3 regions of the Comamonas sp. Z1 genome follow, and region 1 is predicted to be linked to each of the others. Evidence: riboswitches for the same ligand, from Rfam matches in the RefSeq annotation. Region 1 holds a riboswitch; each other region holds the start of a gene.
The links. Region 1 has a riboswitch for glycine ahead of FSY45_RS17035 (trimeric intracellular cation channel family protein). Riboswitches for the same ligand answer to the same signal wherever they lie in the genome.
Positions count from the first base shown of each region.

Region 2: linked by a shared signal. The riboswitch ahead of FSY45_RS09625 (D-amino acid dehydrogenase) and the one ahead of FSY45_RS17035 (trimeric intracellular cation channel family protein) in region 1 are both predicted to bind glycine.
Region 3: linked by a shared signal. The riboswitch ahead of gcvT (glycine cleavage system aminomethyltransferase GcvT) and the one ahead of FSY45_RS17035 (trimeric intracellular cation channel family protein) in region 1 are both predicted to bind glycine.

Region 1 covers NZ_VOQT01000009.1:154,848-158,119, forward strand. The annotation lists gene mnmC (FAD-dependent 5-carboxymethylaminomethyl-2-thiouridine(34) oxidoreductase MnmC) at 1-669, opposite strand, end outside; gene FSY45_RS17035 (trimeric intracellular cation channel family protein) at 835-1,500, opposite strand; glycine riboswitch at 1,553-1,672, opposite strand; glycine riboswitch at 1,686-1,778, opposite strand; gene FSY45_RS28275 (hypothetical protein) at 2,022-2,150, shown strand; gene FSY45_RS17040 (fimbrial protein) at 2,308-3,272, shown strand, end outside.
Region 2 covers NZ_VOQT01000004.1:163,155-166,426, forward strand. The annotation lists gene FSY45_RS09625 (D-amino acid dehydrogenase) at 1-1,251, opposite strand, end outside; glycine riboswitch at 1,423-1,522, opposite strand; gene FSY45_RS09630 (amino acid permease) at 2,066-3,272, shown strand, end outside.
Region 3 covers NZ_VOQT01000001.1:155,090-158,361, forward strand. The annotation lists gene FSY45_RS00705 (MBL fold metallo-hydrolase) at 1-731, shown strand, start outside; gene FSY45_RS00710 (energy transducer TonB) at 745-1,335, shown strand; glycine riboswitch at 1,424-1,534, shown strand; glycine riboswitch at 1,554-1,679, shown strand; gene gcvT (glycine cleavage system aminomethyltransferase GcvT) at 1,744-2,880, shown strand; gene gcvH (glycine cleavage system protein GcvH) at 3,003-3,272, shown strand, end outside.

The sequences.
Region 1 (3,272 bases):
GGCCGGGTTGTAGGCTGCGTGCAGGTTATGGCGCTTGGGCGGCACGCCAGCGTGCTTCTTGACTTCAAAACCCTGAGCCTTGAGCGCCAGGCGCACATGGCCGGCCACGCACCAGGTGGCAAGCTGCGTGCCCCGGCGGCAATGGCGGGCAATGTTCTTCATGGCATCTTCATCCCACATCTCGGGGTTGAGCTGGGGGGAGAAGCCATCCAGATACACGCTGTCCGCCGTCATCTGCTGCTTGCGCAGCATGGTCCTGGCATCGCCTATATAGAGCGTCAGCAGCACCTGGCCGTCATCAAAGGAAAGGCGATGCACGCCCGGCAGCAGTCCCCACCATTGCTCGGCCAGTTGTTCGCCAAGCGCGCGCAGTACCTCATCGGCCGGCAAAAACGCGAGCAGATCCTCGCGCGAGACAGGGTAGGCCTCCACCGAGACAAAATGCAGAATGCGCGGGCGTCTGGGATCGGCCTTCCATGCCGCCCAGGTGACCAGGAAATTCAGGCCGAAGCCAAAGCCGGTCTCCAGAATGCGCCACTGCGCTGCATCGGCCCAGGCTGCTGGCAGGTTGCAGCCACCGAGAAAAACCTGGCTGGCCTGGTCGAGGCCGCCGAACTCGCTGTGATAGCGATCGCCGAATCTGGAGCTATAGGGGGTGCCATCCGGCATCCATGTGATCGGTTCAGACATGGAAAGTGAAACTACATGGGTAATGCATGGCGCAGTCTAGGTCAGAGCAGCCAGGCAAGGGCCGCCCCGCAGCGATGACTGCGTCCCCCCTCCTGCGTAGCAAGAGAGGGGAAAGGCGCGCAGCGCCACAGGGGGAGCTCGATCTTATTCCCAGCGCTGCTGGTACGAAAAAACCGGCAGGCGCCATTTGAAACGAATGGCGGCCAGACGGAAGGCCAGACCGCCGGCAAAACACACGATGGTGCTGATATTGGGGCTGACATCCAGATAGCGCAGGCCCAGGAACATCAGGCATACCGACAGCGACACGCTGGCATACAGCTCGCGGCGGAACACCACGGGGACCTGGTTGCAGAGCACATCGCGCAAGATGCCGCCGCTGATGCCGGTAATCATGCCGGCCATGATGATGACGATGGTGGGGTAGCCCAGCTCCAGCGCGGTATTGCAGCCGATCAGCGAAAAGGCGATCAGACCCATGGCGTCCAGCAGCAGAAACACCTGCTTGAGCCTGTGCATATGGCGTGCAATCACGGTGGTCAGCAGACCGAAGCTGATGACCAGATACACATACTCAGGGTGCTGGGTCCAGCCGATGGGGTAGTGGCCCAGCACCATGTCGCGGATGGTGCCGCCTCCCAGGGCAGTGACAAAGGCGATGACGACGACGCCGAAGATATCCATATTGCGCCGGCCTGCGGCGAGTGCGCCGGACATGGCTTCGGCGGTAATGGCCACCAGATAGATGACCAGCATGACGGTGAAGTTGGAGGCCTGGAACGAGTCCAGCAAAGAGACGGAAGGAAGCATGAAGGCACTTGAAAATAGACCAGCCACTCACATCGGCGGGAGTGTCCGGCTTGCCTCTCCCGCTGTCCTTTTACCTGAGAGTTGCGCATGAGCACCTTCGCGGTGGACATGCTTGCCCCTTCGGTGAGCCCTGCAGACTTGTGGTTGCGGGCTGCTCTCCAGTTGGCGATATCCGGGTCTTGTCAGACCCACCTGCGGTACTTATTGCCTGAGCGATTATGGGAGTTTGCGCCTTCGGCGGGAACCCTCTAAAGGCTCCGCTCTCCCGCGGGATGGGCGCGATTTTAGCCAGTTTCAGCGACTTTATTCGGGTTAATACCTGTATTGGTGTGCTTCTGCGGCCGCCGGCGCAGGGTGCGCAAGGCCGGTCCGACCCCGCCATGGCTCGCGCAAGCCCGCGTTTTCGTCTGTGAAGCCGCCCGCCATAACACGCGGTGCTCTCGAAGGCTCGCTCATTCTTCAGGCGTTGACAGACTGCTTAGGGACGACACGAACCTGTCGCGGCATGCAGAAACGGCCCTTTGAACCGTTACGTGGCGGTCATGCAATTCGAACAGCTTGTGTGGAGCGTAAAACAGCTGTTAAAGACAGGCGGCGTGCAGCAACTGGTGTTGGCGATTGCTGCCGCTTCGGCATGGGGCTGTGAGTGACTCAGGTCAGCCTGAGGCCGACCTGATTGCAAGCCTGAGTGGGGGGAAGTTCAAACCTCGGTGAGAGCCGGCTCACGCCAAACTTTTGAGAAAAATCCTAGAAATCGCCATATGAACCGCAAATACCATCCTCAGAAAAGATATTTGTGGAATTTCAATGGCAAATCAACGATTTCGAAAACGCAAATTGATGCCAGTCATTTTGCGATTCTTGTGCACCTCGTTTCTTGTGGCTGCACCCATGGCTGCACAGGCTCAAGACATCTGTTCTATCAGGCTGGACGACGACCGAGTTGTTCCAACAGTTGACTTGAAGGTTCAGCCGTGGGAGACCGGGGATTTTGATCCATCGGTCCCAGAGGGAACAGTTATTAGTTTGAAGTACACTCAGGCCTCGGGCATTGGTGGGTATATTCAGTGCAAAAAGAAAATGGGTACAACGCTTTACACCGTTTCGACCAGTAGCCAGTCGGACGGTTATGGTACTTTCAAGACTTCCATCGCTGGCGTGGGTATCAGAATCAGAGGGGGCATAAATGCCGAGAATTGGTGGCCTCAATCGCGATATGACGAGCGCACCAACTATTTTCTCGCGCCAGCTCAAGAGTTTGTCGTGGAATTGGTAAAAACGGGGCCCATCACGGCAGGGGGATATATTAGTGGACTGATTGGTGAGTCCAGATATGTTGACCTGCAACATACCTATAGAAGAATCTATATGGAAGGACGCGGAATCGTGGTTGAGCCTAGAGTGCCGACATGCAAGCTCAATACCCCACTGGTTCCGGTATCTCTCGATAGCATCAGTGCTTCCGACCTGATGGATAACGGAAAAGGGCCGTGGAAGGATTTCAGCCTGAGCCTTGCATGCGCTGGGGGTGATACCGGAACAAGTACCAGAATGTTTGTTGTATTTTCGGATGCGCAGAACCCGGCGAATCGATCAACGACTCTGTCCCTTTCTGAGGATTCGGTGGCCAAAAACGTAGGTATCGAGATTCAACGAGAAAATGAAGAGCTCGTGAGCTTCGGGCCCGAATCGGGGGAGGTCAATCAGTGGATGGTTGGCGAATTTGGCAATGAGCCGGTGAATATCAAACTGAAGGCCCGTTATACCTGGAC
Region 2 (3,272 bases), on a different contig from region 1:
CAGCGTGGCCGGTCGGGGCTGTCTGCTGGCGCTGCCCATGGACTGCAGCACGAGGTCGCCGACCATGTCGGCGGTGACGGCCGACAAGGTCCAGCCCAGATGGCCGTGGCCGGTGTTGTAGAACACGCAGGGCTTGTTGCCGGGGCCCACGCGCGGCAGCATGTCCGGCATCATGGGGCGCAGGCCAGCCCAGGGCACGACGCTGCGCGTGCTGACACCGGGGAAGCACTGCTGAACCCATTCGATGAGCGGGCGGATGCGGTCGGCGCGGATGTCCTTGTTGAAGCCGTTGAACTCCGCCGTACCGGCAACTCGGAAGCGATCGTCGCCGAGGCGGCTGGTGACCAGCTTGGTCTCGTCGTCCAGCAGACTCACCACGGGGGCTGCGGCGCGGCTGGCTTCGTCCGGCAGATTCACCGTGATGGAATAGCCCTTGACCGGATAGATGTTGACGCTGTCGCCGAGCTGGGCGGCCAGGGCGCGGCTGGCCGTGCCTGCGCAGACCACCATGGCGTCGAAAGTCGAGGTCTCGGTTTCCAGGCCCTGGCGCACGGTCACGCTGGCCTGCTTGCCATTGCTGTTCACCGACACGATTTCCTGGCCGTAGCGGCATTGCACGCCCAGTCGCTCGCAGGCGGCGGCAAGGCCGCTGGTGAACTTGTGGATGTCGCCCGTGGAGTCGCTCTCGGTGAAGTAGCCGCCGTAGAAGGTTCCGGACAGGGTCGGCTCTATGGAGCGCATCTCCTGCGGTGTCACGGCGCGGCGCTCCAGACCGCCTTTGGCCAGCAACCGGGAAACCTTGCCCGCATGTTCAAAGCCTGCTCGGTCGCGGTAGATATGCAAGATGCCTTTTTGCTTCAGATCGAAGTCAATGCCTTCGCTGGCCGCCCAGTCAAACAGGTGCTCACGTGCCGCAATCGCCAGCCTGGCGGTCTCCACGGTGTTTTTCTCGTAATGGGGGATGGCAGCGAGAAACTGGCAGAACCAGGAAATCTTGTGCCAGCTGGGCCTGGGGTTGAGCAGCAGCGGAGCATCGCTCTTGAACATCCACTTGAGGCCCTTGACGATGGTGGACCAATGGGTCCAGACCTCGGCGTTCGAGGCCGAGAGCTGGCCGCCATTGGCGAACGAGGTTTCCATGGCGGCATAGCGCTGCTTCTCGAACAGGGTGACGGAAAATCCGCGGCGTGCGAGGGCGTAGGCGGTGGTCACGCCCGTGATGCCACCGCCGATGACGGCGATTGTCTTCATGATTCAGATTCCAGAAACGTCAAGGGTGGAGCCCGTGCGCAACATGCGCAGCGAACGCCCCCTCTGTTCTGGACCTGAGAGATTCACGAGGCAGGGCCTTGCGGCGCTGCTCGCTTGCTCCTTCGGTATGCCCGGCGGACGATGACGTCCGGACATTCTTCAGAGTGTGTGAAAGCGATGCCGATCCTTTGGCCTGAGAGTTTCCGGGGCGGTTGCTCCTTCGGCGCTGCATGCGCCAAGTTTGCGCTGCAGTCTCTCTCGGCATCACCGGGCTGAGAGCCTGTGGGCAAATGTAGGAAGAATGGCGGCGCCTGGATATACGGGTTTTCTAGACTTCTGCGCCAGGGCTCAGCCATGGCTGCTCATGTCGGGCCCATGCTATTTGATAGCGCCTACCGCTTATCCTTCAAGGGAATATTGATTATTTGTCTATGAAAATGAATTTATTAAAGCGCAGTGTGCTTCTAAATTCATAGCGATAGACGCTGTCAAGTGCCGCCGAGCAGCCCCAGAGTCAGCCCCTGCATTGGCATGGCGGGTCATGGTCGGCGGTGGATTTGGGCAAAATATCGTCTTTGCCTGTCAATGGGCCCGGCGATATCACCGCTTTGCCATTGAAGCACCCGACTGGGGTGGCTGCCGATTCAGGATGCAACTGGCCTATCCGCCATGGCGTTCTGCTGTCATGGCTTCGTTCCTTTGTCCTTGTTGCCCGCGACCGTCATGGTCGCCTTTTTGCGTTGCCTGTCGCAGCGCCTGCGGGATGGTTGGGTGTTTTGTCCGGATGGGCGCAAACCATTACAACAAGACATTTATGTCCCAACCCAACTCAAGCCAGCAGCTCGCGCCGACTGGTGATGGTGACGATAACCAGCCCCGCTTGCACCGGGTGCTCAAGCAGCGCCACCTGAGCATGATCGCCATTGGCGGCGCCATCGGAACGGGCCTGTTCGTGGCCTCCGGCTCGGCCATCGCCCAGATCGGCCCCGGCGGCGCCGTGCTCACCTATCTGCTCATCGGCATCATGGTGTACTACATCATGACCAGCCTGGGCGAGCTGGCTGCCTTCATGCCGGTGGCCGGTTCCTTCTCGACCTATGCCTCGCGCTATGTGGATCGCGGCTTCGGCTTTGCGCTGGGCTGGAACTTCTGGTTCAGCTGGGCCGTGGTGGTGGCGGTGGATCTGGTGGCCTCGCAACTGGTCATGGCCTACTGGTTTCCCGATGTGCCGGGCATCCTCTGGAGCGGCCTGTTCCTGCTGCTGATGGTGGGGCTGAACGCGTTTTCCGCGCGCGGCTTTGCCGAGGCCGAGTACTGGTTCGCGCTGATCAAGGTGCTGGCCGTGGTGGCCTTTCTGATCACTGGCGTGCTGATTCTGTTCGGCATCATCAGCAACGGCCATGTACCGGGCTTCGAGAACTGGACCACGGGCGATGCGCCATTCGTCGGCAATTTCGCGACCTTTGTGGGCGTGGCCATGATCGTGGCCTATTCCTTCCAGGGCACGGAGCTGGTGGGCGTGGCGGCGGGCGAATCCGAGAATCCGCGCGAGAACGTGCCGCGTGCGATTCGCCAGGTGTTCTGGCGCATCCTGCTGTTCTATGTGCTGGCCATTGTCGTCATCGGCTTTCTGATTCCCTATACCGATCCGCAGCTGCTGCGCACCGATGTGGCCGATATCGCCGTGAGCCCGTTCACGCTGGTGTTCCAGCACGCGGGCCTGCTGTCGGCGGCCACGGTGATGAATGCGGTGATCCTGACCTCGGTGCTGTCGGCCGGTAACTCCGGCATGTATGCAGCCACGCGCATGCTCTACAACATGGCGACCGAGGGCAATGCACCGCGCATCTTCTCCCGGCTGACCCAGAACGGCGTGCCGCTGGTGGCCTTGATCGGCAGCACGCTGGTCGCCAGCCTGTGCCTCTTTTCCTCGCTCTACAGCCCGCAGGCCGTCTATATCTGGCTGCTGAATCTGGCCGGCATGACGGAGTTCATCGTCTGGCTGGGCATTGCCGTCAGCC
Region 3 (3,272 bases), on a different contig from region 1:
CCCCGCCGATTGCCCTGGACGAGTTGCCTGCCTTGCGCGGCGTGCTGCTCTCGCATGACCACTACGACCATCTGGACCGCGCCACCATTCGCGTGCTCGCGCCCAAGGTGGGAGTTTTTCTCTGCCCCTTGGGAGTGGGAGACAGACTGGTGGCCTGGGGCGTGCCGGCCGACAAGATCGTGCAGCACGACTGGTGGCAGGGCAGCGAGGTCGACGGCCTGCGCTTCACGGCCACGCCGGCCCAGCATTTCTCGGGACGCAGCCTGCGCGACGGCAACCGCACGCTCTGGGCGTCCTGGACCATAGAAGATCGCCAGGCCGACAGGCCGCTGCGCGTCTTCTTCAGCGGCGATGGCGGCTACTTCGACGGTTTTGCCGAAATCGGCAGGCGCTTCGGCCCCTTCGATGTCACGTTGATGGAGACCGGCGCCTACGACGCCCACTGGCCCTATGTCCATATGCATCCGGCGCAGACCGTGCAGGCACACCGGGATCTCGGCGGCCAATGGCTGCTGCCCATACACAACGGCACTTTCAACCTCGCCATGCATGCCTGGTGGGACCCCTTCGAGCAGATCCTGAGTCTGGGCAGGCAGCACGGCATAGAGATCGCCACGCCCATGATGGGTGAGCGCCTGGACCTGGATGCCCCCCATGCCGGATCGCCCTGGTGGCGCGCCTGCGCCGAGGCCGACAGCAAGGGACTGGATCTGCGCCCCGCGCAACCCTGAAGGTGCAACCCGCATGGCCGACAATGTCCTCATGGACATTTCGCGCACCTCACACCTTGCCGCCGCCTGCGCCGCGTCTCTGACCGCCTTGCTGCTCGGAGCCTGCTCCCACCTCTCCGATGGCAGCCAGCCCAAGCAACCACCGAATGCCGGCATCTCGATCACAGTTTCCGGGCAGCCGGAGCCGACGCCGGCTCCGCCATTGGACACGCAGCACAGGCGGCCACAGAGCATGGAATGGCCTGCCTGGATCAAGGCAGACTGCACACCCCCCGCCCAGCTCGATCGGCAACCGCAGCCACGCCGCCACACCACGCCTTTCATCAGCGCCCACTGGTTTCCGAACGGGCTGGAGACCACGGTGGTCTTCCGCCTGGAAGTCACGGCCCAGGGCGAACTCGGCCGTGTGGCCTACCAGCCCGCCGATACCGATCCCCGCATCGTGAAGTCCATCATGCGCTCGCTCGAACGCTGGAAGTTCAAGCCCGGCATGCGCCAGGGCCAGCCCGTGACGTCCTGCTTCGAACAACCCTACCAACTGGTGTTTCCGCGCCAGGAGATCGATGTTCCTCGTACGCCCGCCATGAACACAGAACCGCAGTGAGACCGCAAGCTCAATTCCAGCGATCTGTGCTCGAAAACCCCAGAATCCATCCGATTCGGTGGTGCAAGCCCCTTGCCCACCGCTAGAATCGCCAAGGTCAGGAGAGAGTGCCTGCAGCTTGAAGCTGCCTCGCACCGCCGAAGGCGCAGACCCCCAACCCGGTGTCAAAACGCTCAGGCAAAAGGACTGACAAGCGCTGCAAGGTGTGCAAACCTGCAGCGTCCCTTGCTGGAGAGAGATGCAGGCCGTCATTTCGTATGTGCGCCGGCATCCACCGAAGGAGCAAACTGCCCGATGCAATGCGTGCAGTGAATCTCTCAGGTAAAGCGGACAGCAGGGCAAGCCCGCCACGCATGGCCCAGTCATGCATGGCCACTCATTTTGGTTTGACCACCGGAGCGCTTGCCTGTGACTGCTGCTGACACCTCTTCCGATCTGCGTTCCACACCGCTGTTTGCACTGCACCAGAAACTGGGTGCCCGCATGGTGCCGTTTGCCGGCTACGCCATGCCCGTGCAATACCCTCAAGGCCTGATGGCCGAGCATCTGCACACGCGCAAGGCTGCCGGCCTGTTCGATGTCTCGCACATGGGCCAGTTGCTGTTGCGCGGCCCCGATGCCGCCGCCGCGCTCGAATCGCTGATGCCCGTCGATGTCATGGACCTGGGCCTGCACAAGCAGCGCTACGGCCTGCTGCTCGATGAACAAGGCGGAATTCTCGACGACCTGATGTTCGTCAACCGCGGCGAAGATCTGTTCCTCATCGTCAACGGTGCCTGCAAAGAGGCCGATATCGCTCATATCCAGAGCCGCATCGCCAGCCGCTGCGAGGTCGTCCCACTGCCCGAGCGCGCCCTGCAGGCCCTGCAAGGCCCGCAAGCCGTCACTGCCCTCTCGCGTCTGATTCCCGGTGTGACGCAACTGCTCTTCATGACCGGCAATTACTTCGACTGGCAAGGCCATGCGCTCTACATCACGCGCAGCGGCTATACGGGCGAGGACGGCTTTGAAATCTCCCTGCCCGGCGAAGCTGCCGAAGCCTTTGCCGAAGCTCTGCTGGCACAGCCCGAGGTGGCCCCCATCGGTCTGGGCGCGCGCAACTCGCTGCGCCTTGAAGCCGGACTTTGCCTGTACGGCAACGACATAGACACCAGCACCACGCCGGTCGAAGCCGCGCTGAACTGGGCCATGCAGAAGGTTCGCCGCACCGGCGGCGAGCGCGAGGGCGGTTTTCCCGGTGCGGCCATCGTGCTGGAGCAATTGCAGAACCCTCAGTCGCTGCGCCGCAAGCGCGTGGGCCTGATCGCGCTGGAACGCATTCCCGTACGCGAGCCTGCCGTGCTGGAAAACATGGACGGACAGCATATCGGCCACATCACCAGCGGCCTGCTCAGCCCCACGCTCAACCAGCCTGTGGCGCTGGCCTATGTCGAGCCCGACTACGCCGCCATCGATACGGAAATCTTCGCCATGGTGCGCGGCAAGCCCGTGCCCATGAAGGTAGTCGCCACGCCCTTCGTTCCCACCCGCTACTACCGCGGCTAGGTCTGCCGCCGCGCATGAGACGGGCCAGTTTGCCAAACAGCGGCCAGAACACCGCTAAAGTGCGAGCTGGACCTTTCTCAAACAACACCCGATTCCCCTGAATCCCCCATCTGGAGCTTTCCATGAGCATCAAGTATTCCAAAGAACACGAATGGATCAACGCCGCTGACAGCAATGCCGCCATCGTCGGCATCACCGTACACGCACAGGATGCACTGGGCGATGTGGTGTTTGTGGACCTGCCTGCCGTGGGCTCCACCTTCAAGGCCGGCGATGTGGCTGGCGTGGTCGAGTCCGTCAAGGCCGCTGCCGATGTCTACATGCCCGTGACCGGCGAGATCGTCGAAGTCAACGAAGCCCTGCGCGACGACCCGTCGCTCGCCAACAGCGAC